Regions from separate parts of the Shewanella sp. VB17 genome, predicted to be linked through region 4. Evidence: predicted binding sites of a transcription regulator. Region 4 holds the regulator's gene; each other region holds the start of a gene.
The links. Region 4 encodes sigma-54, which starts transcription at its own class of promoters, with help from an activator protein. Its sites were predicted from a motif close to GTTGGCACGNNNNTNGNNT; they were not measured.

Region 1: the regulator sigma-54 is predicted to act here: its motif matches at 4,082-4,100, upstream of HQQ94_RS08675 (flagellar assembly protein FlgT).
Region 2: the regulator sigma-54 is predicted to act here: its motif matches at 2,743-2,761, upstream of flgA (flagellar basal body P-ring formation chaperone FlgA).
Region 3: the regulator sigma-54 is predicted to act here: its motif matches at 2,192-2,210, upstream of flhA (flagellar biosynthesis protein FlhA).

Annotation. Positions count from the first base shown of each region.
Region 1 is NZ_JABRVS010000001.1:2,019,091-2,024,933, forward strand. Features, by position in the region: gene HQQ94_RS08660 (glutathione S-transferase) at 1-593, opposite strand, end outside; partial or broken gene HQQ94_RS08665 (transposase) at 1,176-2,199, opposite strand; tRNA gene HQQ94_RS08670 (tRNA-Arg) at 2,579-2,654, opposite strand; gene HQQ94_RS08675 (flagellar assembly protein FlgT) at 2,822-3,988, opposite strand; gene HQQ94_RS08680 (GSCFA domain-containing protein) at 4,192-5,843, opposite strand, start outside.
Region 2 is NZ_JABRVS010000001.1:2,025,583-2,031,425, forward strand. Features, by position in the region: gene HQQ94_RS08685 (FlgO family outer membrane protein) at 1-488, shown strand, start outside; gene HQQ94_RS08690 (LPP20 family lipoprotein) at 485-931, shown strand; gene flgN (flagellar export chaperone FlgN) at 1,066-1,491, opposite strand; gene flgM (flagellar biosynthesis anti-sigma factor FlgM) at 1,497-1,817, opposite strand; gene flgA (flagellar basal body P-ring formation chaperone FlgA) at 1,900-2,607, opposite strand; gene HQQ94_RS08710 (chemotaxis protein CheV) at 2,823-3,743, shown strand; gene HQQ94_RS08715 (protein-glutamate O-methyltransferase CheR) at 3,874-4,707, shown strand; gene flgB (flagellar basal body rod protein FlgB) at 4,949-5,347, shown strand; gene flgC (flagellar basal body rod protein FlgC) at 5,350-5,766, shown strand; gene HQQ94_RS08730 (flagellar hook assembly protein FlgD) at 5,780-5,843, shown strand, end outside.
Region 3 is NZ_JABRVS010000001.1:2,062,701-2,068,543, forward strand. Features, by position in the region: gene HQQ94_RS08880 (flagellar biosynthetic protein FliQ) at 1-22, shown strand, start outside; gene fliR (flagellar biosynthetic protein FliR) at 96-893, shown strand; gene flhB (flagellar biosynthesis protein FlhB) at 998-2,131, shown strand; gene flhA (flagellar biosynthesis protein FlhA) at 2,259-4,346, shown strand; gene flhF (flagellar biosynthesis protein FlhF) at 4,358-5,746, shown strand; gene HQQ94_RS08905 (MinD/ParA family protein) at 5,751-5,843, shown strand, end outside.
Region 4 is NZ_JABRVS010000001.1:4,697,636-4,703,478, forward strand. Features, by position in the region: gene kdsC (3-deoxy-manno-octulosonate-8-phosphatase KdsC) at 1-168, shown strand, start outside; gene lptC (LPS export ABC transporter periplasmic protein LptC) at 165-728, shown strand; gene lptA (lipopolysaccharide transport periplasmic protein LptA) at 799-1,368, shown strand; gene lptB (LPS export ABC transporter ATP-binding protein) at 1,365-2,096, shown strand; gene HQQ94_RS20250 (RNA polymerase factor sigma-54) at 2,244-3,710, shown strand; gene hpf (ribosome hibernation promoting factor) at 3,826-4,113, shown strand; gene ptsN (PTS IIA-like nitrogen regulatory protein PtsN) at 4,116-4,559, shown strand; gene rapZ (RNase adapter RapZ) at 4,556-5,398, shown strand; gene HQQ94_RS20270 (HPr family phosphocarrier protein) at 5,391-5,666, shown strand; gene mgtE (magnesium transporter) at 5,718-5,843, shown strand, end outside.

The DNA.
Region 1 (5,843 bases), 2.7 Mb from region 4:
AAAAGTGGGCTATCAAGGTGGGCTTTTAGCCAGTGTTGCAATTTAGGATAGGGCGCTTGTAAGTACCATTGACGATCGACTTTGGAAAATTGGCGAATAAAAGGTAACAGTGCGTAGTCAGCCAAGCTTGGCTTATCGCCCATGATGAATTGATGTTGGGTTAATTGAGTTTCTAATCGTAAAATGAAATCTTCGCAGTGATTTCGGTCATCAATTTCTGAGTCTTTATGATAACGCTTTGCACTTTTATATTGCTCTAACAAAGGCTTAAATACCTTATCATTATGCTCTATAAGGTCGAGCATTGTTGGCAATATTGCAGACGATTGAGCATAAAGCAGTGCGTGAGGATCATCTTGCTCAAGCGCCCAAAGCATGATGTCGAGACTTTCATCAATGACTTGAATTTTATCATTGCCTTGAATAATTAAGACAGGAACCGTCCCCTTAGGTGAGACTTGCAACATGGCTTCGGGCTTGTCCTTTAAATTTATAGCCCGCAGCATCACGCTTTGATTGGCTAATAATAGCCCCATTCGTGCTCGCATGGCATAGGGACAATGTTGCAAAGAATATAAAATAGGCAAGGGCATGGTGAGTGTCTGTGATCAGTCTATTTAAGGTTACAACTGTGGTGTGTATAGCGCTTAAAATCAAGGGTTTTGGTTACTTGTCGGATAACAAGTTGCAAATCTATTTTAGTGTTGGGTTCATTTGGCTTATTGATAACCATAGACTCATTGGTGTTTATTGCTTGCAGCAGGTTAATACCTCACTTGTCGGATAACAAGTTTTAAATATCTTTTGGTTGGGTTCATTGGGCAGGTTGGGTGTTTGATTGGCTTATTGATGGCCAAAGTTTCAAATTTTATTAATCACCTGCCGTGGACCTATGTGTAGACATTTCTGCGAGACGCTGTGAAGCCATCCATGGCCGCTTTACGGTTTCATCCTTGAAACCGAAACTCGCAGCCGTATCTACACCTTTGTTAAAAGCAAAGCATTGTTTCTTCGATTGAGATTTTATGATTGCTAACGCGATTTTGGACAGTTATTAGTTAGAGCTGAGACTCTAATTAAACTGACATTGACTAGAAAAAGTACCTTGGTTTATTCGGAACCCCTAATTATTTCCAAGTATTTGTAGATGATTGCTCGATCTCAGTAATATACGACTAAGGCGAGGGGTGAAGTGCATCGCTACTGGCCTTACCTTTGCACCATTGACCACTGTGATGCTGTCTTTTGAAGGCACACATGGCATCCCAGCGACCACTAATACCACTGTATTGGCGGCGAAACTCTTTTGCTGAGGTGATCCAGGCATCGGATGATATACCAAGTTCATCAAGTAATTTAGGACGACTTGCGTCGATGAACCCTCTTTTGTCTGGCCTAATTGCTCTGCCAGTCCAATCGATAAGTTGTAAATAATCACAGAAATGAAATGGGATGCCTGATTGAGGTGCTAAATGAGCTGCACCATCAAATTTGGCAAGGGGGTTGAGTCGCTCACTCGGGATGAGTGTTGATTCATCATTATTTGGTTTATCAGGTGTATTTAGCGCGTTAATGCGCTCCTGAATCGACGTATAATCAGAAGCTTGCAGTGTGTCGGCTATTCCTGCTCTGATAGGGTTTAAATCAACATACATCATGCAGGCTAATAGTGCTTGCTCATCAAGTAGAGCTTGTGACTTAAAGCGCCCTTCCCAGAAAGCCCCCTTTACACTCATCTTCACGGTTGGACCTACGGGCAATCTCTTCGTTTAGGCAGCGCATAAACCAGGATATGCTAGATAAACGCTCGTGCCACTCAGTCAGTAAACCATCAAGAAGTATGCGCTCTCCTTCAATCAAAGCGTCACCATTCATGTATTTAGTGGCTACATCATGGCCCTTGGTAATCTGGCACCATCGGGTAATTATTTCACGGTGGCTCAAAGACTTGGCTTTATCCATGTCAATGTTAAGCACTAAATGGTAGTGATTGTTCATTACCGCATAGGCGCATATATCAATACAAAATATGTTCGAAAGCGCTTTGATTTTATCGACAATCCAGCCGCGACGATGCTCATAACTTTTCCCAGTGAGCTTATCTTCCCCACATAGGTAGGCCCTTCTTACACAACGATTTATTATGTGATAAAACGGCGTTGATTCTGCATCAATGAGGGTTCTTCTAGCTGACGTCATGATCGTTATCCTGAACAATACGTAGTTGAGGTAACGTAAAGGCTAGTAGAGGATATGCTAAAGCACAACAGATTTGGCTGTCCTGTCTTTAGCTGCTGTCTTTAGTATCACCATCCTTGGTGGTCAAGCCGCTAGCCCTATTAAGGATTAAAGAGTGCGAGCTGATGAACAAGAACATCATATGAGGCGTAGGCTAGAGGTGAGTTGGCACAAGATGACGAAACCACGTGATCTAATAAACAGTAACAGTTAACAACAAAAGTCATAGCCAGTCATTGTTAATCAGAGTTGAACTCAAGAAACGGAACAGATAACAATAAAGGTTGATACAGCAGAAAGGAACTGCTCATTAAGTGTCACTATACACTTAACCAAATTATGGTCTCCCCACAGGGACTCGAACCCCGATCGATCGCTTAGGAGGCGACTGCTCTATCCTGTTGAGCTATAAGGAGACGCGAGTGATTATACTGATTTTTTTATAGATGAAAAGGCTTTAAATTTAGTTGCTTAATTCTTATTCGAAAATAAGGCTGGTGTTGCCTCTTTAGGGAGTCAGCCAGTGCTCTTAATCAGTCATTGATCTGTGTATTACGTGCTTTCAATCATTGCCTGCCTGATATTACATCTTAATCGCGATATCGTTAACTTGCACATTATAGGACGCTTTTTGTCCGACAAGAATTGCAGTTGCTGTGTCTTGAGTGACTTGATCTATTTTGACTGTGGCGCGACTTTTACCGGCAACGGCGCGCATTTTATCAAAACGATCTGGCAGGTTTTCTTGTAAAATTAATTGAAACGAATCGCCTATGCGTATGCCATGACGGCGGCCTAGATTAAGAATCAGCCTGTCGCGGTGTTTAGCGACCACCTGACCAAGAATAGGGCGACAACTTAAGCTGTTGTCAATATCTTGTATGGCTTTAATGAGTACCTTGTCAATATTTTTTCCATAAGCTGAGTGCCAAAATCTGTTTTGATTTGACGGCACGGTTTCTTGGCGTTCGAACTCCCAAGGAGCTGATGAGATGTAATCTTGACTCCAGATCTGCTCACCACTGATCCCGTGGTACAGCGAGAGTCTGAGTTGGAAATGACGAATGGGTGCATGATTCCACAACCCCAGCATACTTTGGGTTGCGGGATCGGTTGAAATGTCGATAATTTCTGGTAGTAGTACGTATTGGCTGTCGGTGATCTCACTAAGCCAGCTAGGAAGTCGATAGCCTCTAATATCCACTAAGGCTTGTGCTATATCGAGTCGTTCATTGGCGTGTAGATGAGAAAAACTATTTTTTGATGTTTGTGTCAAGGCATCACCAAGCCGTATGGAGAGTGCTTTTTCAAAGAAACCGATATTACCATAGCGCAACTGAACTCTATTTTTGATTATTGCTTGGGGAACAAGTATTGCTGCTTTTAGTGCTTGACTGTCACATTGAGCTTGATGTGAGCTGGCACCAATCACATCAACTCTTATCATCACGGTTAATTTATCGGCTTCTATAAATTCATTAATTAATTCAATTTTAGTGGCTTGAGATTGTTGCTCGATAGCAAATTTGTCTTGGGTTAGTTGGCCATTGTTGACTGTTTGTGAGCTGGTAAAACTGGCCCCATTTTGCAGTGTGGCATAAGTGAGTGCTTGATGAATGGCATCTTCACGGGCTTTAGTCACATTACCATCGATGATATTGGATTCTCCTTTGACGACAACCCAAGCGGCCATTGATAAAGAAGGGAAGAGTATTGCTGTTGTGAGTAGAAACAAGGTTACATATTTCATCTTTAATCCATCTATTGTGGTCGATATTACTGGCTAGGCGTTCATCGACATAAAAATGACAGGTAAGCTCGCTGCCAAGTATTTTATAGGATAAAGCAAAAATCGTGCCTTTATCATTCAACGGCTCGCTATCGAGCCGTTGAATGATACCTTTACACTGAATTAAGTCAGTACAGCCATGTAAGATCAAGAGCTTGCGGATGTCAGGCTGACCGAGCTCGTTTAGGTGCATTTTGATGTAGTAATGGGGCTAATTTTTGGGCGAGCCAAGTATAATATCTATCATTCCCGTGCGCCCAATCTTGTTTATTATCGGGAAACACAATAGTAGAGGTGTAGTTTTCAGGATCAGCAATTTCCGTATCAAATGTGGTCGCGGCATTAAAAAAGGTGATCCCTAACTGGGTTAATACATACTCCATGGCATCAAAATAAGCATAAATTAAATGGGTGAACGAGCTCGACTCTTCAAAATATTGGCTAAAAGGTGGGTCGGATACCACAATGACTCTATGCCCATGTTCGTGAAGCTTTAACAGGATGGACATTTGTTCAATTAGGTCATCGTTAAAGTAATCGACAAAATCCTTGGTGGTGATTTTAGTTATACCTTCAGGGTAGGCTTGCTTTAGCCAAGTGCCTAGCCGAGATAAATTTCTATGTGTCTGCATAGCGAGGTTGGTTATTATCGTCGAGTTAGATGTTGTCCCGCTTTGCTCATGATTGTGTAAATTGCCCAATATGGCGGACCATAGTTTTCTTGATATTGCACTTTCTAAGGGGACAAAATATTCGGTATCGCAAATAGAAAATTTCTTGTTTGAGAATCCAGATCCATTCATCACCATGCCGCCACAATGTTGAATACTTATATTGTTAAATGCGTTGGATAGTTTACTCATATGACTGTCACCAAAGAGAGTTACATTGTATTTTGTTTGCGGTACTTGGATAGTGTTTAGTCTCTTTGTTGTTTCGAGTAGCTCTTCTTCGCATACCACTTCATTGTTGTCTGGACGGTTAACTTTAGCTTGCAAGAGGTTAATTTTCTGCTCTTGGCGTGGTTGAGCTAAAACCGTTTTATCAATGACACTGCGGAAGTGTTGCATCACATAGTTTATGGCTTGTGGGGTGACCGATCTTAAGTTGGTTTCAAATCTAAAATCTTGAGCGCAAGGGACTGTAATGATCTCGTAAGATGGAAAGTAAGAAAAACGAGGGTTATTATCACTTAAAAAACCTGCAACAGTTCGCAGTAATGATTTAGAGTGCTGATTTGCGACCATTATATGCTTGTCGGTCATAGTCGCAGTCAAAGGGACGGGAGACACGGTCAAAATGATGTGGATGTTAGGGTTTATAGCGTTAAGTTGACTGGCAATATCTTCAAGATCGCCACGGAGTTCTTCATAACTGAAGTTGTGAAATTGATAAATGGAGTCATCGAATAAGCCTGATATGACGCCGGGACAACTTGGGTAGTAGACATCATTGCTATCTTTCCAAGCTTCGGTTAAACCAAGTGTTAATATCAGTACATCAGTTTCAACGAGAGTGGTCCTCATTTCTGCTGCGGCTGCAATTCTAGCAGCAACTAAGTCAGTTTGTGAATCAAAGCCAGCTGGGTTAAAGCTGGGTCTTAACAAGTCATAGAATTTATTATTGTCGATGTAAATGGCACTATTTGTGTCGAATGGCTTTCGAGCATAATTAATATTAAGCCACTGTAGCAGGCATCTAGGAGTATATAAATTGCCAAAGGCAAAACTGGAGACTTGCTGCATTTCAAGCTTGCTTTGATTAAATCGGTATCCACCAGCATTAAGCCACTGTCCTACATGTTGAGCAAAGCAAG
Region 2 (5,843 bases), 2.7 Mb from region 4:
TGAATGAATTGGTGTTGCGAAATGATGCCTTACGGGCAAATCAACCTTTGCTAGTAGCAACGCCTGTGTTGTTAACAGATTTTAATCAGACCAGCGTATTAGGCTTGCAATTACAGCAAGGTTTTATAGCTGCGATGCACGATCATCAGTTTAATTTGGTTGATATTAATGTCGGAGACAACATTCGTGTGACACCCCAAGGAGATTTTTTATTGACCCGAAATTGGCAACAATTGCCGACCGATATTGCGGTTGAACACGTGTTAGTATCGACCATGAGCATGAATAATGGAGGCATGGTTGTGAATGCTAGAATTATTAATATTATCAATAATCGTGTGGTATCTGCTTCTCAAGCGAATGTTGAATTGGCGAATGTGCCAGGTTATTTAATGCCTTCACAAAAGTTGGTCTCTCAAGAGGGGTTATTGTATCGAGATAGCCAGATGGGAGCGAAAGAAGTTAGGGTGATGGGAGATTTGAAATGAATATATGGTTCATCGTCATAATGCTGATATTGTCAGCTTGTGCATCTGAAGATAGATACATAGAGTGGGAAATTCAACAGCCAGAGAGTTTTCCCAAGTTAACAGCTATAGGCTACGCAACATTAGCTTCTCAGCCTTCAAAAGATAAGTCACAACGGGTTTTGATGGCAATGAAAGCATCGAAAATAGCCGCCTATCGTGAGCTAGCTGAACAGGTTTATGGTCAAGAATTATCTGCTAGCAGTAAGGTTAATGAATGGATGTTGACTGATGATATGATTCAAGCTTCTGTAACGGGGATTATTAGAGGTGCTAAAGTGGTAAAAAGCTATCCTGCTGGTGAGCACTATGTTACAGAGTTAGAGCTTGATTTTTCTCAAGTTTGGGCTTTGTACCAACAAAATAACCCTATTCAAAAAATTAAGGATGTGACTTATTTTTAATAAAAATAAGTGTTGCTATGTGATTGATTGTTGAGTGGGTAAGACGTTTTTTCATGTCAGTATGTTAGGCCTGATTACCTATTGAGACTATCTTCTGTGGCGAGTTGATTCTCACCATCACCCTTACTGTATGTTTAGGCTTTTAGATCGTTGCCTAATGAAGGTATGGTTGATGTCTCGCCTTTGCCATTGTAGGTGAGACTCGATGCATTACGACTTACTTGTAAAGCCTGGGCAAAACGATTAACACTGGCGATACTCAGTTCTATTAGACTGGTATTTTCAATATTCAATTGCTGACATTCTGCAAGTTGTACTTTGGCTATTTGTACTTGTTTAGCTAGAGAAGGATCTGTTGATAGCTGAGATAAGTCTGCTTGAGTAGATAATAGGCTATCATTGGCTTTAAGGGCGTCAAGCGATTGAGCTTTACAGGAAGCGAGAGACAGTAATTTTTCAGCATCTTGTTCAATTAATGCATCTTTTTCGGCTGATATTGTGACTTTCAACTCTTGTAATAGCTGATGTTGTTTTTCAATGATACTGGCTAGCTGACTCATAATAATTAGTCGATATCCTTAAGTTCATTTTCAAAAATAGCAATGTTGCTGGCTAACTTTTCAGCATCAATCTTATAACGTCCTTCTGCAATAGCAAGCTTAATTTCAGCCACTTTTTCTTGATCAATCTCTGGTACAGTGCCCAATTGCGTTTGAATTTTTTGCAATTGTTGAGCTTGAGTCGTGATTGAAACAGAATCACTTTTTGATGATGCACTAGCCGATTCAGGGCTATTGCCTGTTTGATCCGTTTTTGGATCGGTTTTATTTGTTGAGACTTTGCTAATATTAGCAGCGGTATTTATTTGTTTAATATCAATAGCCATTGTGAGGCTCCAGAAGTAAAAAAAGAAGAACATATTCTCATATCGGCAATGATAGTGAGAGCTTTAGTTATTTTTTTCATTTTTACATTCTTACCTCAACTTCACCCACTCCGATGACAGTGGCATACAGGTTCTTATTCGAATGCATATTCTTAATACCAATCCTATCACCTAAATTACCATCTCGTAGCGCTTGTCCTACGGTTTTTATTATTAGATTCGAAGATCGTGCTGATATAGATACAGTATCTCCTTTACAGACGAAACACAAATTGTCACTAAAAATGGGGAGATTAGCAGGAATACGTCTTTTTACGCGAGTGCCAATGACTTGTTCGATGGTATCGAATTGCTGGCCTCTTAGGTTGCTTTGATCGACATATTGGATGGCAATATTTGTGCGAGTAAGTAAGTCACCAGAGCCTAACAGCTCTCTTGCCACAACAACGGGGTAGAGAATATCCACACGCACAGCGATAAATATCTGCCATGGGTAATCAAGTTGTGGGCTGTTACAACTTATTTTGACGGTATTGGTTCGCTTTATTGCTCGGTTTGTCGCGAGCGCTGCAATGATCGGTGGTAAGCAAGGGGGAAGGTTGAGACGTTTATCCAGCTTTTGAGGCGTGATGCTAACCTTGGCATTCCCTGTGATATTCATTTTTTTTTCAATAGCCTCTATGGCTAAGTTTGATATGGTCGATAGAGAGGGCACACTCGCTTTACTTGCTCCCAAGGCGTGTGTCGTAAAGAATATGGCTAATAAAATGATAATATTTTGTACTTTCATAATGAATAGACTAGCTTGATTCGCTAGATTACACCTATACTTTCGTCATGACCGTGATGTTACACTTCTCATATTAAGAGATAATTAGTCAGAAACTTGACTATTGCACGGTCTGGTTGTGAGATAGATCTATTCAAGCAATTAATATGCCTACTACGCATTTAAATGATGATATGTAGGTCGGCATGAAGAAAGACGACAAAGGCAAGCGTATTATGTCAAGTGTTCTTGAGTCAGTTAACAAACGAACCCAGCTAGTGGGTGCAAACCGATTAGAGCTTTTACTGTTTAAGCTTAACGGTAGTCAAAGGTTCGGGATCAACGTATTCAAAGTCAAGGAGGTTCTTCAATGCCCACCACTTACCATTCTGCCTAAATTAAATCCGTATGTTAAAGGTGTGGCACATATTCGTGGCTCGACCATTTCGGTGATTGATTTAAGTGCGGCAACGGGTGGCACTCCTGTTGAAAGTGTCGACGGCTGTTTTATTATTATTTCTGAGTACAACCGCAGTATTCAAGGTTTTGTGGTGAGTTCAGTTGAGCGAATTATCAATATGAACTGGGAAGCCATTATGCCACCTCCAGAAGGGGCGGGTGCAAACTCTTACCTTACGGCAGTGACGGAAATAGAGGGGGAGTTGGTTGAAATCCTCGATGTTGAAAAAATTCTTCATCAGATCTCACCGGTTAAAACAGAACTCAGCCAAGAGGTAACAGATTCGTTAACATTAGATAAAGATACGAATTACCATATCATGGTGATTGATGATTCTGCGGTGGCGAGAAAACAGATAATTCGTGCACTCCAATCACTGGGGTTAGAGATTGATACCGCGGTAGATGGTAAGGATGCACTTGATAAATTGACAGCGATGGCGGTCGACATGGATAATGTGTCGACAGAAATCCCATTAATTATTTCTGATATTGAGATGCCCGAAATGGATGGTTATACCTTAACGTCTGAAATTAGGGCTAATCCAAAATTAAAAGACATTAAAATAGTACTGCATACTTCTTTGAGCGGTGTGTTTAATCAGGCCATGGTAGAGAAAGTTGGGGCAAATGATTTTATTGCCAAATTCAATCCTGATGAACTTGCGGCAGCAGTAAATAAACATTTGAGTCTATAATGATATTTGTGCGGACAAGGGCACTATTATATTAAGCTTGTTTATTGTAGCTTGCTAACGTATAAGACTGCGGGGTATATGGTTACTGTTATAATGTAATAGTTTATTTTATTGATATTAGGATATCTAGGTGTCAAACAAATCACTTGCTGAAACTGAGTACACACAATTTAGGTTATTTCTGGAACAACACAGCGGTATTGTGCTGGGTGATAGTAAACAATATTTAGTGCGCAGTCGACTTGCTCCTTTGATGGGGCTTTATAACCTACCATCATTATCAGAAGTGGTTAAACATTCTATGAAGCCTGCTGAGCGACAATTACGGGCTTCAGTCATCGATGCCATGACCACAAATGAAACCTTGTGGTTTAGGGATAAATATCCGTTTGATTTGCTGTTCAATGATCTATTACCTCACTATAGCAAACTTGGAAACCCCCTTAAAATTTGGTCTGCCGCGTGTTCTTCCGGTCAAGAACCTTACTCACTTGCCATGACCATTTTAGAATATCAACAAAAGAAACCTGGTTCTTTATCCGGTAAAGCATCAATATTGGCGACAGATTTATCTCCTTCTATGCTAGAGCGATGCAAGGCAGCTGAGTACGATAACTTAGCTTTAGGACGTGGTTTATCTGATGAGCGTAAGCGTCAATTTTTTGCTGCGACTGCCGATGGCAGCATGGTCATTAATGATAACGTTAAACGCTTAGTGAATTTCAGAGCTCATAACTTACTTGAGAGTTATACCTTATTAGGTAAGTTTGATATTATTTTTTGTCGTAATGTCCTTATTTATTTTGCCCCTGAGGCAAAATCAAAAATATTACGGCAATTTGCTGCCGCTTTAAATCCGAAAGGGGTACTTTTTCTTGGCGCTTCAGAGTCGATTGCTGGATTAACTGATGAGTTTGACATGATCCGGTGTAATCCTGGGATCTATTATCAAAAGAAAACATAAGAATATGGCAGTATTTTTTCATTAGCGAAGGTGTTTACAGCTCAGCGATCCCTTGATTATTCAATATTAAATAAAATAGGCTTTATTTCTTAGCACTATTTCAGTCTTTATCTGCTTAAGTCAGTAAACTGGCTTATTTTTTGATTACTATCCTATTTAAAGAAAGATTATCCCCTCTCAATATTGTTTTTCTGGCATGACTATTGCTTTGTTATTAGCATTAAGCTTAGGAGGCAACTTTATGGCGATTAATTTTGATAAGGCATTAGGAGTTCACCAATATACACTTGGGATCCGTTCTCAACGTGCTGAAGTTATCTCCTCGAATATTGCCAATGCAGATACTCCTCATTATAAGGCGCGCGATGTTGATTTTGATAAAACATTACAAGCTGCAACAACACGTCAACGTGGTTTAAAAATGATGGGTAATGATAGCAAACATTTCGATTTAACCGCCCTTTCTGCGCAAAATTATGGATATAGAATTCCAAATCAACCGGATACAGGTGACGGTAATACGGTTGATATTCAACAAGAGCAATCCGAGTTTATGCAAAATGCATTAGAGTATCAGATGTCGCTGGGGTTTTTAGACAGCAAATTTTCCGGACTTAAGAAAGCATTAAAAGGTAGTTAATTATGAGCTTATTTAATATTTTTAATGTCTCAGGTTCTGGTATGTCTGCCCAATCGGTAAGATTGAATACCACAGCCAGTAATATTGCGAATGCAGATTCAGTTTCCAGCAGTATTGCTGAAACGTATCGTGCTCGCCATCCCATTTTTGAAGCCGAAATGGCCAAAGCAAATCATCAACAACAGTCATCACAATCTGTTGCGGTAAAAGGTATTGTTGAAAGTGATGCACCTTTATTAAAGGAATACTTACCCAATCACCCCATGGCAGATCCTGATGGTTTTATTTATAAGCCCAATGTGAATGTGATGGAGGAGATGGCAGATATGATCTCGGCTTCTCGTTCGTATCAGATGAATGTACAGGTCGCTGAAGCTGCCAAATCGATGCTTCAGCAAACTCTCAGAATTGGCAAATAGGAGGAGGTAAGTCGTGAGCCTCATTAACCCACTCAATAATACTCAACCCGTTGCTGGTGCGTCGCAACCTGTTGTGC
Region 3 (5,843 bases), 2.6 Mb from region 4:
GATCCCTCAGGTCATAGGTTAATGATTTCTTTTTCCAGTCGTCTGCATTCAGCATTTTTGGTTGAATATGTTAATTGTCAAAAAGTATTTTAATTGTGGAGATATTAATCGCGACGCTAATGGACACGATAGCATCCTATATGTGGCCGCTATTTAGAGTCTCCAGTATGCTGATGGCGATGGCGATTGTGGGGGCTAAGACAACACCAGTAAGGGTAAGACTGCTATTATCGATGACAATAACCTTCGCAATAGCTCCTGTTTTGCCTCCTGTTGAAAATGTGGATCTTTTGTCTGTGTCTTCTGTGTTTATCGTCGCTCAACAGATTATTATTGGTATTGCAATGGGATTTGTCACTCTGTTACTTATGCAGACATTTGTGTTGACAGGGCAAATTATTGGTATGCAGACCAGCTTAGGCTTTGCCTCTATGGTTGATCCTTCATCGGGGCAGCAAACTCCAGTGATAGGTAATTTTTTCTTACTGTTAACGACCATGATATTTCTCGCGGTTGATGGTCATTTAGTCTTGATCCGGATGTTGGTGGTCAGTTTTGATACCATCCCAATATCAGATAAGGGATTGAGCATCACCAGCTATAAACTCCTCGCGGAGTGGGGGGCTTATATGTTTGGTGCAGCCTTGACGATGTCGATCACTGCTATTGTGGCTTTGTTAATGATCAATTTGTCTTTTGGTGTGATGACAAGAGCTTCCCCGCAGCTCAATATTTTCTCTATTGGTTTTCCGGTGACTATGGTTGCTGGTTTATTTATTTTATGGTTAACGTTAACGCCAATCATGGAACATTTTGGTGAAGTATGGCAAGCAGCTCAACTATTATTATGCGATATTGTAGAATTACAATGTAACACCGATGGATTGTTTTAGTATTTAACTGTGCAGCGAGTTGGAGATATTAATCATGACTAAAGGTGACGATGTTAAATGTCGATGGTGTATTTTGATGGCTGATCACGCGTTGGCTATCATTTATGTCTGAAAATGATAGCAGTCAAGAAAAAACAGAAGAAGCGACCTCCAGGCGACGCCAGCAATCGCGGGACAAAGGGCAGGTTGCTCGTTCAAAAGATCTAGGAACATCATCGGTATTGCTCGCTTCAGCTATCGGTTTCATGTTGTTCGGAGATGATATTGCCAGTGCTGTCGCGCTAATCATGAAAACAGCTTTTACCATTGATAGGATAAAAATTTTTGACACTCATGAAATGTATCTAATTTGGGGGTTTATTGCTCGGCAGTTAGCCGTGCCCATGCTGAGTTTTATTGTCTTTATCGCTGCACTTGCATTTATTGGGAATAGTGTACTTGGAGGCGTTACATTTTCAGTTAAAGCTTTTATGCCTACAGCGAGTAAAATGAGTCCATTGAAGGGCTTTAAAAGAATGTTTGGTGTGCAAGCATTGGTGGAACTGATTAAAGGTGTTGCTAAGTTTTCGGTTATTGCTATATCGGCTTATTTTTTATTAAGTTATTATTTTAATGATATTTTAGCTCTGTCACGGGAACATCTTCCCGGTAATGTTTATCACGCTTTAGAGCTGTTAGCTTGGATGTTTATTTTGCTCTGTTCTTCAACCATTATTCTGGTGGTGATCGATGTACCATTTCAAATATGGAACCATAATAAACAATTAAAAATGACGAAGCAGGAAGTGAGCGATGAATATAAGGATACCGAAGGCAAGCCAGAAGTGAAAGGGCGAGTGAGACAAATGCAAAGGGAAATGGCACAAAGACGGATGATGAGCGAAGTACCTAATGCTGATGTTATTGTGGTTAACCCGGAACATTATGCTGTCGCTGTGAAGTATGATGCTCTGAAGTCGACAGCACCTTATGTTTTAGCTAAAGGGGTTGATGATGTGGCATTTAAAATAAGAGAAATTGCACGAGAATACGACATCGCGATAGTGTCTGCTCCCTCGTTAGCGCGAGCTATTTATCATACCACTAAAATAGATCAGGAGATCCCAGAAGGACTCTTTACGGCGGTAGCACAGGTATTGGCTTATGTATTTCAATTGCGTCAATATCAGCAACATGGAGGACGGAAGCCCACGCAGATCCCTGCTAACCAATCTATTCCTGATGACTTAAGATATTAATAATTAATCTTATTTTTTTATTAGTAATAGAATGAATACCATTATATAGTGATGAGGTATATTGGCTTAAATATTGCTTAATTAGAGTTAGATGTCAAAGTTTGGACTCTTTTTAATGGATATGAAAGTGAATATAGCGAAGTTAAAAAATATTAAACAAGCTCATTTAAAAGGGCTTGGTACGCCTTTACTCGTTATTGCAGGTTTGGCTATGATTGTTTTGCCAATACCAGCATTTATTCTTGATATCTTATTTTCTTTTAATATCTCACTTGCTCTTGTTATTTTACTGGTATCGATTTATACCAATAGGCCTTTAGATTTTGCGGCTTTCCCGAGTGTTCTTCTTGTTGCTACATTACTGCGTTTAGCATTGAATGTAGCATCTACTCGAGTTGTCTTGCTTGAAGGGCATAATGGAGGAGATGCGGCAGGTAAAGTGATTGAAGCATTTGGATCAGTGGTCATAGGCGGCAATTATGCTGTGGGGTTAGTGGTGTTTTTAATCCTCATTATTATCAATTTTGCAGTGGTAACTAAAGGGGCTGGTCGGATCTCAGAAGTCAGCGCACGCTTTACATTGGATGCGATGCCGGGTAAACAAATGGCGATTGATGCGGATTTAAACGCCGGCGTGTTGAATCAAGAGCAAGCTAGGGTACGCCGAGCTGACGTAACTAAAGAAGCTGATTTTTATGGGGCAATGGATGGTGCGTCAAAGTTTGTAAAAGGAGATGCTATTGCTGGAATTATGATACTTGTAATTAATATCATTGGGGGTTTCGTCATTGGTATGGTCCAACATGATCTCGATTTATCATCAGCGATTGAAATTTATACACTATTGACAATTGGTGATGGGCTGGTTGCTCAGATCCCAGGCTTACTGCTTTCTATTGCTGCTGCGCTTATGGTTACACGTCAAAATGAGTCAGGCGATATGGGTCAGATGATGATGAGCCAGATGTTTGATAGCCCTAAATCCATTGCCATTACCTCTGGTGTGTTAGTGATTATGGGCCTAGTACCGGGTATGCCACACTTTGCATTTCTTTCCTTCGGAGCCATTACAGGCTTTGTTGCCTACAGACTTTATCGTAAGCAAGAGGCTAAACGAGCCGATGCGCTACAACTCGCCCAGCAACCTCCCGCAGAAGTGACCAATCCTAAGCCAAAAGAGCTTAGCTGGGATGATGTGCAACACGTTGATACTATTGGTTTGGAAGTGGGTTATCGTTTAATTCCTTTGGTGGATAAAGGGCAAGGTGGAGAGTTATTAGGACGTATAAAGGGAGTACGCAAGAAGCTTTCTCAGGAGTTAGGTTTTTTAGTGCCAGCAGTTCATATTCGAGACAACTTAGACCTCTCTCCAAATAGTTACCGTATTTCATTGATGGGAGTGGCATCAGGAGAGGCTGATATTCGGCACGATTGTGAACTAGCGATTAATCCCGGTCAGGTATACGGTAAATTAGATGGGATAGAAACCACCGATCCCGCTTTTGGTTTAGAAGCGGTATGGATTGCCCCTGAATTACGAGAACATGCACAATCTTTGGGGTATACAGTGGTGGATGCTGCGACTGTTGTTGCTACTCATTTGAGTCAATTGTTAACGAATAATGCAGCCAAACTGCTGGGTTATGAAGAAGTGCAGCAATTGATGGATATGTTGAATAAGCACTCTCCCAAATTGGTTGATGGTTTTATTCCTGATGTCATGTCGCTGGGTACCGCCGTGAAAGTGATGCAGAATTTACTCAATGAAGGAGTATCCATTCGCGATCTTAAGACCATAGTGCAGACCTTGCTGGAATATGGGCCAAAGAGTAGCGATACTGAAGTGCTTACCGCTGCTGTTCGAATTGCATTAAAGCGAATGATAGTTCAAGAGATTAGCGGCCCAGAAACTGAAATACCTGTCATAACTTTGGCGCCAGAGTTGGAACAAATGTTGCATCAGTCTATGCAAGCAACAGGGGGAGAAGGTCCTAATATTGAACCTAGCTTAGCCGAACGAATGCAAAAATCGTTAGAAGATGCATCTCAAAGGCAAGAAATGATAGGGCAGCCCGCAATATTGCTTACCTCTGGTATGTTACGTTCAACCTTATCTAGGTTTGTTAAACATACTATTCCTAACTTAAGGGTGATTTCCTATCAGGAAGTACCCGATGAAAGGCAGATTAGAATAGTATCTGCTGTTGGCCAGTAGAGGGTATAAAATTGAAAATTAAACGATTTTTAGCGAAAGATATGCGTACAGCTTTAGCTCAGGTCAAAGAGACCTTAGGCTCAGATGCTGTTATTATGTCAAATAAAAAGGTGACTGGTGGCATTGAAATTGTTGCAGCAATCGATTATGACGATCCTAAAGCTAATGTCCCCAAAAAGCCTCAGACATCAAAGTCATCAAAGTTTATGGAATTAGCTGAGGAAAAAATATCCCTTGGATTCAAAAAGCCGGTTAGTTCAGATATGAAAGCAAAGCCTGACGCTGATTCATTACAAGCTCTACTTGAAAGGCAACAGAGTCGGATTGATCAACAAGCTGCAGATAAGCGTAGTGAGTTTGATATGCCTGATTGGGCTAAAAGCTTACAAGCGCCCCAGGCTAAGCAAATAACCTCTAAAGTAGAGGTACCATATCCTCAGAGAACCAAGGTAAACGTTAAAAATAACGGTGACAAAGAAATGGATGTGATGCGCGAAGAGTTGGCTTCTTTACGTAACTTATTAACTCACCAGGTCACATCACTATTGTCGGAGCAGAAAAGCCGAGTGAATCCAGTTGGTGCTATGCTTGAAAGTAAACTGCTAGATGCTGAATTTTCTCCAATGGTGGCGGCAAAACTGTCAGACTTGAGTGAGCATTATCAGCCAGCAGAGCTCGTTAAGGTTTTACCACGCTGCTTAGCCAATATGTTGGATAATCAGGGAGATGATATTGTTCGTCAAGGTGGTGTTGTTGCATTTGTTGGGCCTACAGGGGTTGGTAAAACCACATCTGTCGCTAAATTAGCTGCTCGATTTGCGACACAGCATGGCTCAGATCAAGTTGCATTGATAACCACTGATCATTATCGCATTGGGGCCTTTGAGCAATTGGCAACTTATGGCAAGATAATGGGGTGTCCAGTGAAGCAAGCTCATGATCTCAATGAGTTGGAACAAATTATATATCAGTTTCGTAATCGCAAGCTAGTATTGATAGATACGGCGGGTATGGGTCAGCGAGATGTTAGGCTTTTTCAGCAACTCGATAATTTAGCTGCAAATAGCAGATTACCTATTAGGAGTTATCTGGTACTGTCGGCAACAGGACAAAGAAGAGTACTAGAAGATGCCGTCGCACAATTTAAACGGATCCCACTTTCTGGGGCTGTACTTACAAAACTCGATGAGTCAGTTTCTTTAGCTCCTGCATTGAGTGTATTGATACAAAGTGGATTACCATTAAGTTATATTACTGATGGTCAAAGGGTTCCTGAAGATATGCAAGTTGCTGATACATTAGCATTAGCAAAGAAAGCGCTATCACCATTAGGCAGGAAAGAGCAAGTAATAAAACAGAATTATGAAGGGTCTGATCAAAGGACCTATGCATTTGAGTAAAAAGATGACTCGGGATCAAGCAAGTGGCTTACGTATGATGAATCAACCAAATAACGATAGAGTAAAGGTCATCGCTGTTTCTGGTGGCAAAGGTGGC
Region 4 (5,843 bases):
AAACAAGTTGGATTATCAGTCTGTGTTGCTGATGGTCACCCTTATGTCAAACAAAATGTCGATTTTATTACTCATATTATAGGAGGTCATGGTGCATTACGTGAATTGACTGATCTCTTACTTCTGAGCCAAAATAAATTCGAAACTGCTCATGGGATGAGCATATGAATAGAGTGACTCTGGCCATTACCGTCTTTTTTGGCACCGCGCTATTGCTTTACTGGCAGGTACAGTTGAAACGAGGAAATACCGAGTTAACTCTTGATGCGCAATCTCGACCAGATTACATTGTAGATAACATAAAAAGCGTTCAATATAATGAATTAGGTTTAGTCAGTAATCGACTCAGCGCCAAACATATGGAACACTACGAAGATAATAATACCACCCTATTTACTGAACCAATATACCTGATTTACCCCGAGAAAGGCCAAGGCCAAGCTCAATGGCAAGTTCAGTCAGCTAAGGGCATAATGAATAAAAACTCAGGTAAAGTCATACTCGAGGATAATGTGATTATCAACGCCATAGATACTAAAGAACCAATACAGACTGTCACCACCAGCTATCTAGAGTTAGATCTCAATACGAGAATGATGGTATCAGATAGAAAAGTTTATATTACCGGTAGTGACTTTGTCATTGAAGGATTAGGTTTATATGGCGACCTCAATGCTGAAATTGTAACATTAACCAGTCAAGTTCATGGCACCTATGAACCACAGTGATGGCGATCATTTTGTCACCGTAAAACCGGACGACACACGCATCATTAACATCGTCAAATTGAAGGGCTTTATGAAAAAAAATATCAGTATAATAACAGCTTTACTCTGCTTTATCAGCACTCCTAATTTAGCAAAAGTCAATGATTTAACACAGGAAGTCAAAATATCTGCAGCAAGTCAGGAAGCAGATATAAAAAATAATCAAATTATATTTAATGGCCCAGTTGAAGTCACACAAGGCTCTGTCAAAATTAATGCTGATAAACTGCGGGCTTTCACTGAAGAAGGCACCAGCGGACGTATTTTAATCGCGAGCGGCAATCCGGCAACCTACTCACAGATAATGGAAGACGGCAAACCTGCATCGGCAAATGCACAAGAAATCCGCTATGAGCTATCTAAGCGTACCCTAACTTTGAACGGTAATGCTACGCTCGAGCAAGATGGAAGTCAGGTCACAGGCGATCAGATCTTATATAATCTCGCCGAACAAAAACTCATCGCGAAAAGCACAGGCGATGAACGGGTGATCACCATCATCCGACCTGAAAATTACCAACAAGAATCTAAACCTCAAACCAAACCTGAGCAGCCAATTGACCCCATTGACCCGGCATTAAACAGTCAGGAACAAGAATGAAAGATTTGACATTAAAAGCAATCAATCTTGCTAAAAGTTATAAAAATAGAGCCGTAGTACAAGATGTGAGTTTACGTGTTAAAACAGGTCAGATTGTCGGGCTATTAGGCCCAAATGGCGCCGGGAAAACAACCACTTTTTATATGGTCGTAGGACTGGTGCAAAGTGATAAAGGCCGGATATTCATTAATGATGATGATCTCACTTTAGATCCTATCCATCTTCGCGCCCGCAAAGGCATAGGTTATCTACCGCAAGAGGCCAGTATTTTTAGAAAACTGTCTGTTCGAGACAATATTATGGCCGTATTACAAACTCGAAAAGAACTTAATCGTAATGAACGTGAAGTGCAATTAGAGCACCTTCTTGAAGAGTTTCACATTACCCATATTCGCGATAGCCAAGGCATGACACTCTCTGGTGGTGAAAGAAGACGAGTAGAAATCGCGAGAGCATTAGCAGCCAATCCAAAGTTTATTTTACTTGATGAGCCTTTTGCAGGTGTCGATCCTATTTCTGTTATTGATATAAAAAAAATTATTTTACAACTCAAGAGTCGCGGTTTAGGGGTACTCATTACAGATCACAACGTACGAGAAACATTAGACGTTTGTGAACATGCATACATTGTCAGTCACGGAAATTTAATTGCCGAAGGAACGCCTGCTGAAATCTTAGACAATCAACAAGTTCGAGCAGTGTACTTAGGTGAGCAATTCAAGCTATAGTTAATCAAAGGAGAGATTTACGCTAATAAATACGTATCAAATAACATCATGAGTGATACTAATGCAGTGTATTTAGGGAGATGAACTCCACACATAACTCCAGCAGGCTTTCTCATTTTATCAGTACCAAGAAGGGAATAGCAGTACATGAAAGCGTCACTCCAGCTAAAAATGGGTCAACAGTTAACCATGACTCCTCAGCTACAACAGGCTATTCGTCTCTTGCAGCTGTCGTCACTGGAACTACAACAAGAGATCCAGCAAGCATTAGATTCAAATCCGCTACTTGAGTTGGATGAAGAACAAGCCAATGTAAAAAACGACAATGAATCAGATTTAAACAACACTGCCGATACTGACACTGAAGCTGAAAAAGATAACTCCACGCTTGACACGTCCGATGCCCTCACTCAGGATTCTATGCCTGAAGACCTGCCTATGGACACAACCTGGGATGAGGTTTACACCGCCAGCCAAAACTCCAGTTCAGGGGCCATGCGTAATGATGACCTTCCTTTTCAAGGCGAAACCAGTGAAGGGTTATATGAGCATCTTGAGTGGCAAAAAAATTTAACCCCTTTTTCTGATAATGACTTGGCTATTGCTACTGCCATTATCGATGCGATTGATGAACGTGGTTACCTCACACAAAGTACTGACGATATATTAGAAGCGATGGGTGATCCTGACATAGAGCTTGATGAGATTGAAGCCGTGCTTAAGCGTGTGCAACATTTTGATCCTATTGGCGTCGCAGCTCGCGATCTCAGTGAATGTCTATTTATCCAGCTCGCTCAGTATGCTGATACGACTCCTCATATAGACAATGCTAGGTTACTGATTAAGGAATATTTAGATCTCATCGCAGGTCGAGACTTCCGCCTCTTAATGCGAAAAACAAAATTAAAAGAAGATGATTTAAGACAAGCAATAGCGTTGATCCAAACACTAACACCGCGCCCTGGGCTTGCCATTACACGAAGCCGTGATGAGTATGTTATCCCCGATGTCACTGTTACGAAGAAGAAAGGTCGCTGGGTCGTCGAGCTAAACCCAGATCACATGCCAAAAATAAATGTTAATCAACATTATGCTTCCATGGCTCGCAGTACTAAGAGTCAAGTCGATAGTCAATTTATCCGTGGACACTTACAAGAAGCCAAGTGGTTTATCAAAAGTATAGAAAGTCGAAATGAGACTCTTCTTAAAGTCTCTAACTGTATTGTTAAGTTCCAACAAGGCTTCTTTGAATACGGTGAAGAAGCGATGAAACCTATGGTGTTAAATGACATAGCTGAAGAAGTCGAAATGCATGAATCGACTATATCTCGTGTCACAACGCAAAAATATATGCACACTCCTAAAGGCATATTTGAGCTAAAATATTTCTTCTCAAGCCACGTGGGGACTGATGATGGTGGCGAATGTTCATCAACCGCGATTCGCGCCTTTATTAAAAAGCTAGTTGCAGCAGAAAATCAGCAAAAGCCATTAAGTGATAGTAAAATGGTACTATTATTAGCTGATCAAGGTATCAAGGTAGCGAGACGAACCATCGCCAAGTATCGAGAAGCGATGCTAATCCCGCCATCAAATCAAAGAAAGAGTTTATAGAGAATTAACATATTGAGGTTAATCATTTAGGCATATTATTTAATGCATAAATAGCAATATTCACCTCAAGGTAACGAGCACATTTTAACATAATCGAAACTGGAGGAGTATTTCTATGCAAATAAACGTCACTGGGCATCACATTGAAATTACTAAATCATTACGTCAATATATTGAAGAAAAATTTTCAAAGCTTGAACGACATTTCGATCAGATCAATAATGTGCACGTTATTTTAAATGTTCAGAAAATGCAGCAGAAAGCAGAGGCTAAACTCCACCTTGCTGGTGGTGAAGTTTTTGCAACCTCAGAACACACTGACATGTATACTGCAATCGACTCCCTGATAGATAAGCTCGACCGTCAGGTTATTAAACACAAAGAGAAGCAAATAAAACATTAACCATGGAATTAAGTACCATCCTGCAGCCGGAGTGCACAACTTGCGCCACTCCGGGCAGTAAGAAAAAAGTACTGGAACTCATCAGCGATCTTATTGCTGCCCAGTACCCTAGCCTTTCCTCTCAAGAGATTTTTGAAAGTCTTTTAACGAGAGAGAAAATGGGCAGCACAGGTATAGGTAATGGTATAGCGATTCCACATGGAAGGTTAACCAATATTAGTCACCCCGTTGCAGTATTTATTAAATGCGAGGAGCCAATCCCTTTTGATTCAATTGATAATCAGCCGGTAGATATATTATTTGCACTACTAGTGCCTGCTGATCAATGTGAACAGCACTTAAGCACCTTGTCTGCTATGGCGCAGAAACTGAACGATAAAGTAATTTTAAAACAATTACGAAAAACACAAGATGGATCAGAACTTTATCAGGTGATAACACAATGAAACTGGTTATGGTATCCGGCCGTTCCGGATCGGGTAAATCTGTTGTCCTTAGGGTATTGGAGGATCTAGGCTACTACTGTGTCGACAATCTTCCTCTAACATTGATGGACAAGTTACTTGAACAGCTCAAAGGAAGCACTGAGCTTGTCGCTATTAGCGTAGATGTTCGTAATATACACGAGACTGAATTAAAGACACAACTTTCAAAGTTACCTGAGGGCACTGAACTGTTAAGTTTTTTTCTCAATTCTAGAGATGATATTCTGCTTAAACGTTACAGTGAAACTCGTCGCCTCCACCCGCTATCGAGAAGTAAAACATCACTAAAGGAGGCCATAGATCAAGAACGAGTATTATTGGAGCCCGTCTCTAAACTGGTTGATCATTATATCGATACCTCAAATCTCAATATTTATGATCTGAATAATAAAATAAGAGAAATTTTATTAGGTTACGTAGATAAAGAGTTGGTGATCAACTTTGAATCTTTTGGATTTAAATATGGCATGCCAGTAGAAGCGGATTTCATGTTTGATGTCCGATTTTTACCGAATCCACATTGGGAACCCGATCTCAGACCAATGACGGGACTCGATGAACCTGTGCAGCTTTTCTTAAGTCAACAACCGACAGTGAATAAGTTTATTTGGCAGATTGAAAACCTGCTGGAAACCTGGCTGCCACACCTAGAACGCAACAACCGTAGCTATCTCACGATTGCCATTGGATGTACCGGCGGTCAACATAGATCTGTCTATGTCACTGATCAGCTAGCTAAACTCTTTAGTAATAGTAAACATACAGTCCAAGCCCGCCACCGTGAATTAAGCAATGACTAAACTAGAGCGTCAAGTCACAATATGCAACAAATTAGGGCTTCATGCCCGTGCGGCGACTAAACTTGCCATACTGGCATCAGAATTTGATGCCCAAGTAACCATAATACAAGGTGATAAAAAAGCCTCCGCAGCAAGTGTATTGGGCTTATTAATGTTAGAAACAGGCATAGGTAAAACCATCACCCTAATCGGAGAAGGTCGAGATGCCAATGCAGCACTCGATGCTATATGTGCTCTGGTTGATGCCAAATTTGATGAAGCCAGCTAAATAGCAGCGGTACTTTTACTGCCCAAACAGACAGCTCTAGGGCCTATTATTATGCCAATTGAAATATTAAACAATGAGCTCACGGATCACCGACTAAACCAACTCACTAAAGCACTAAGCAGCGGTATGTTTGTCCACGTCAGAAATATGCTCCATGCCATGGCAACCTCTGACATT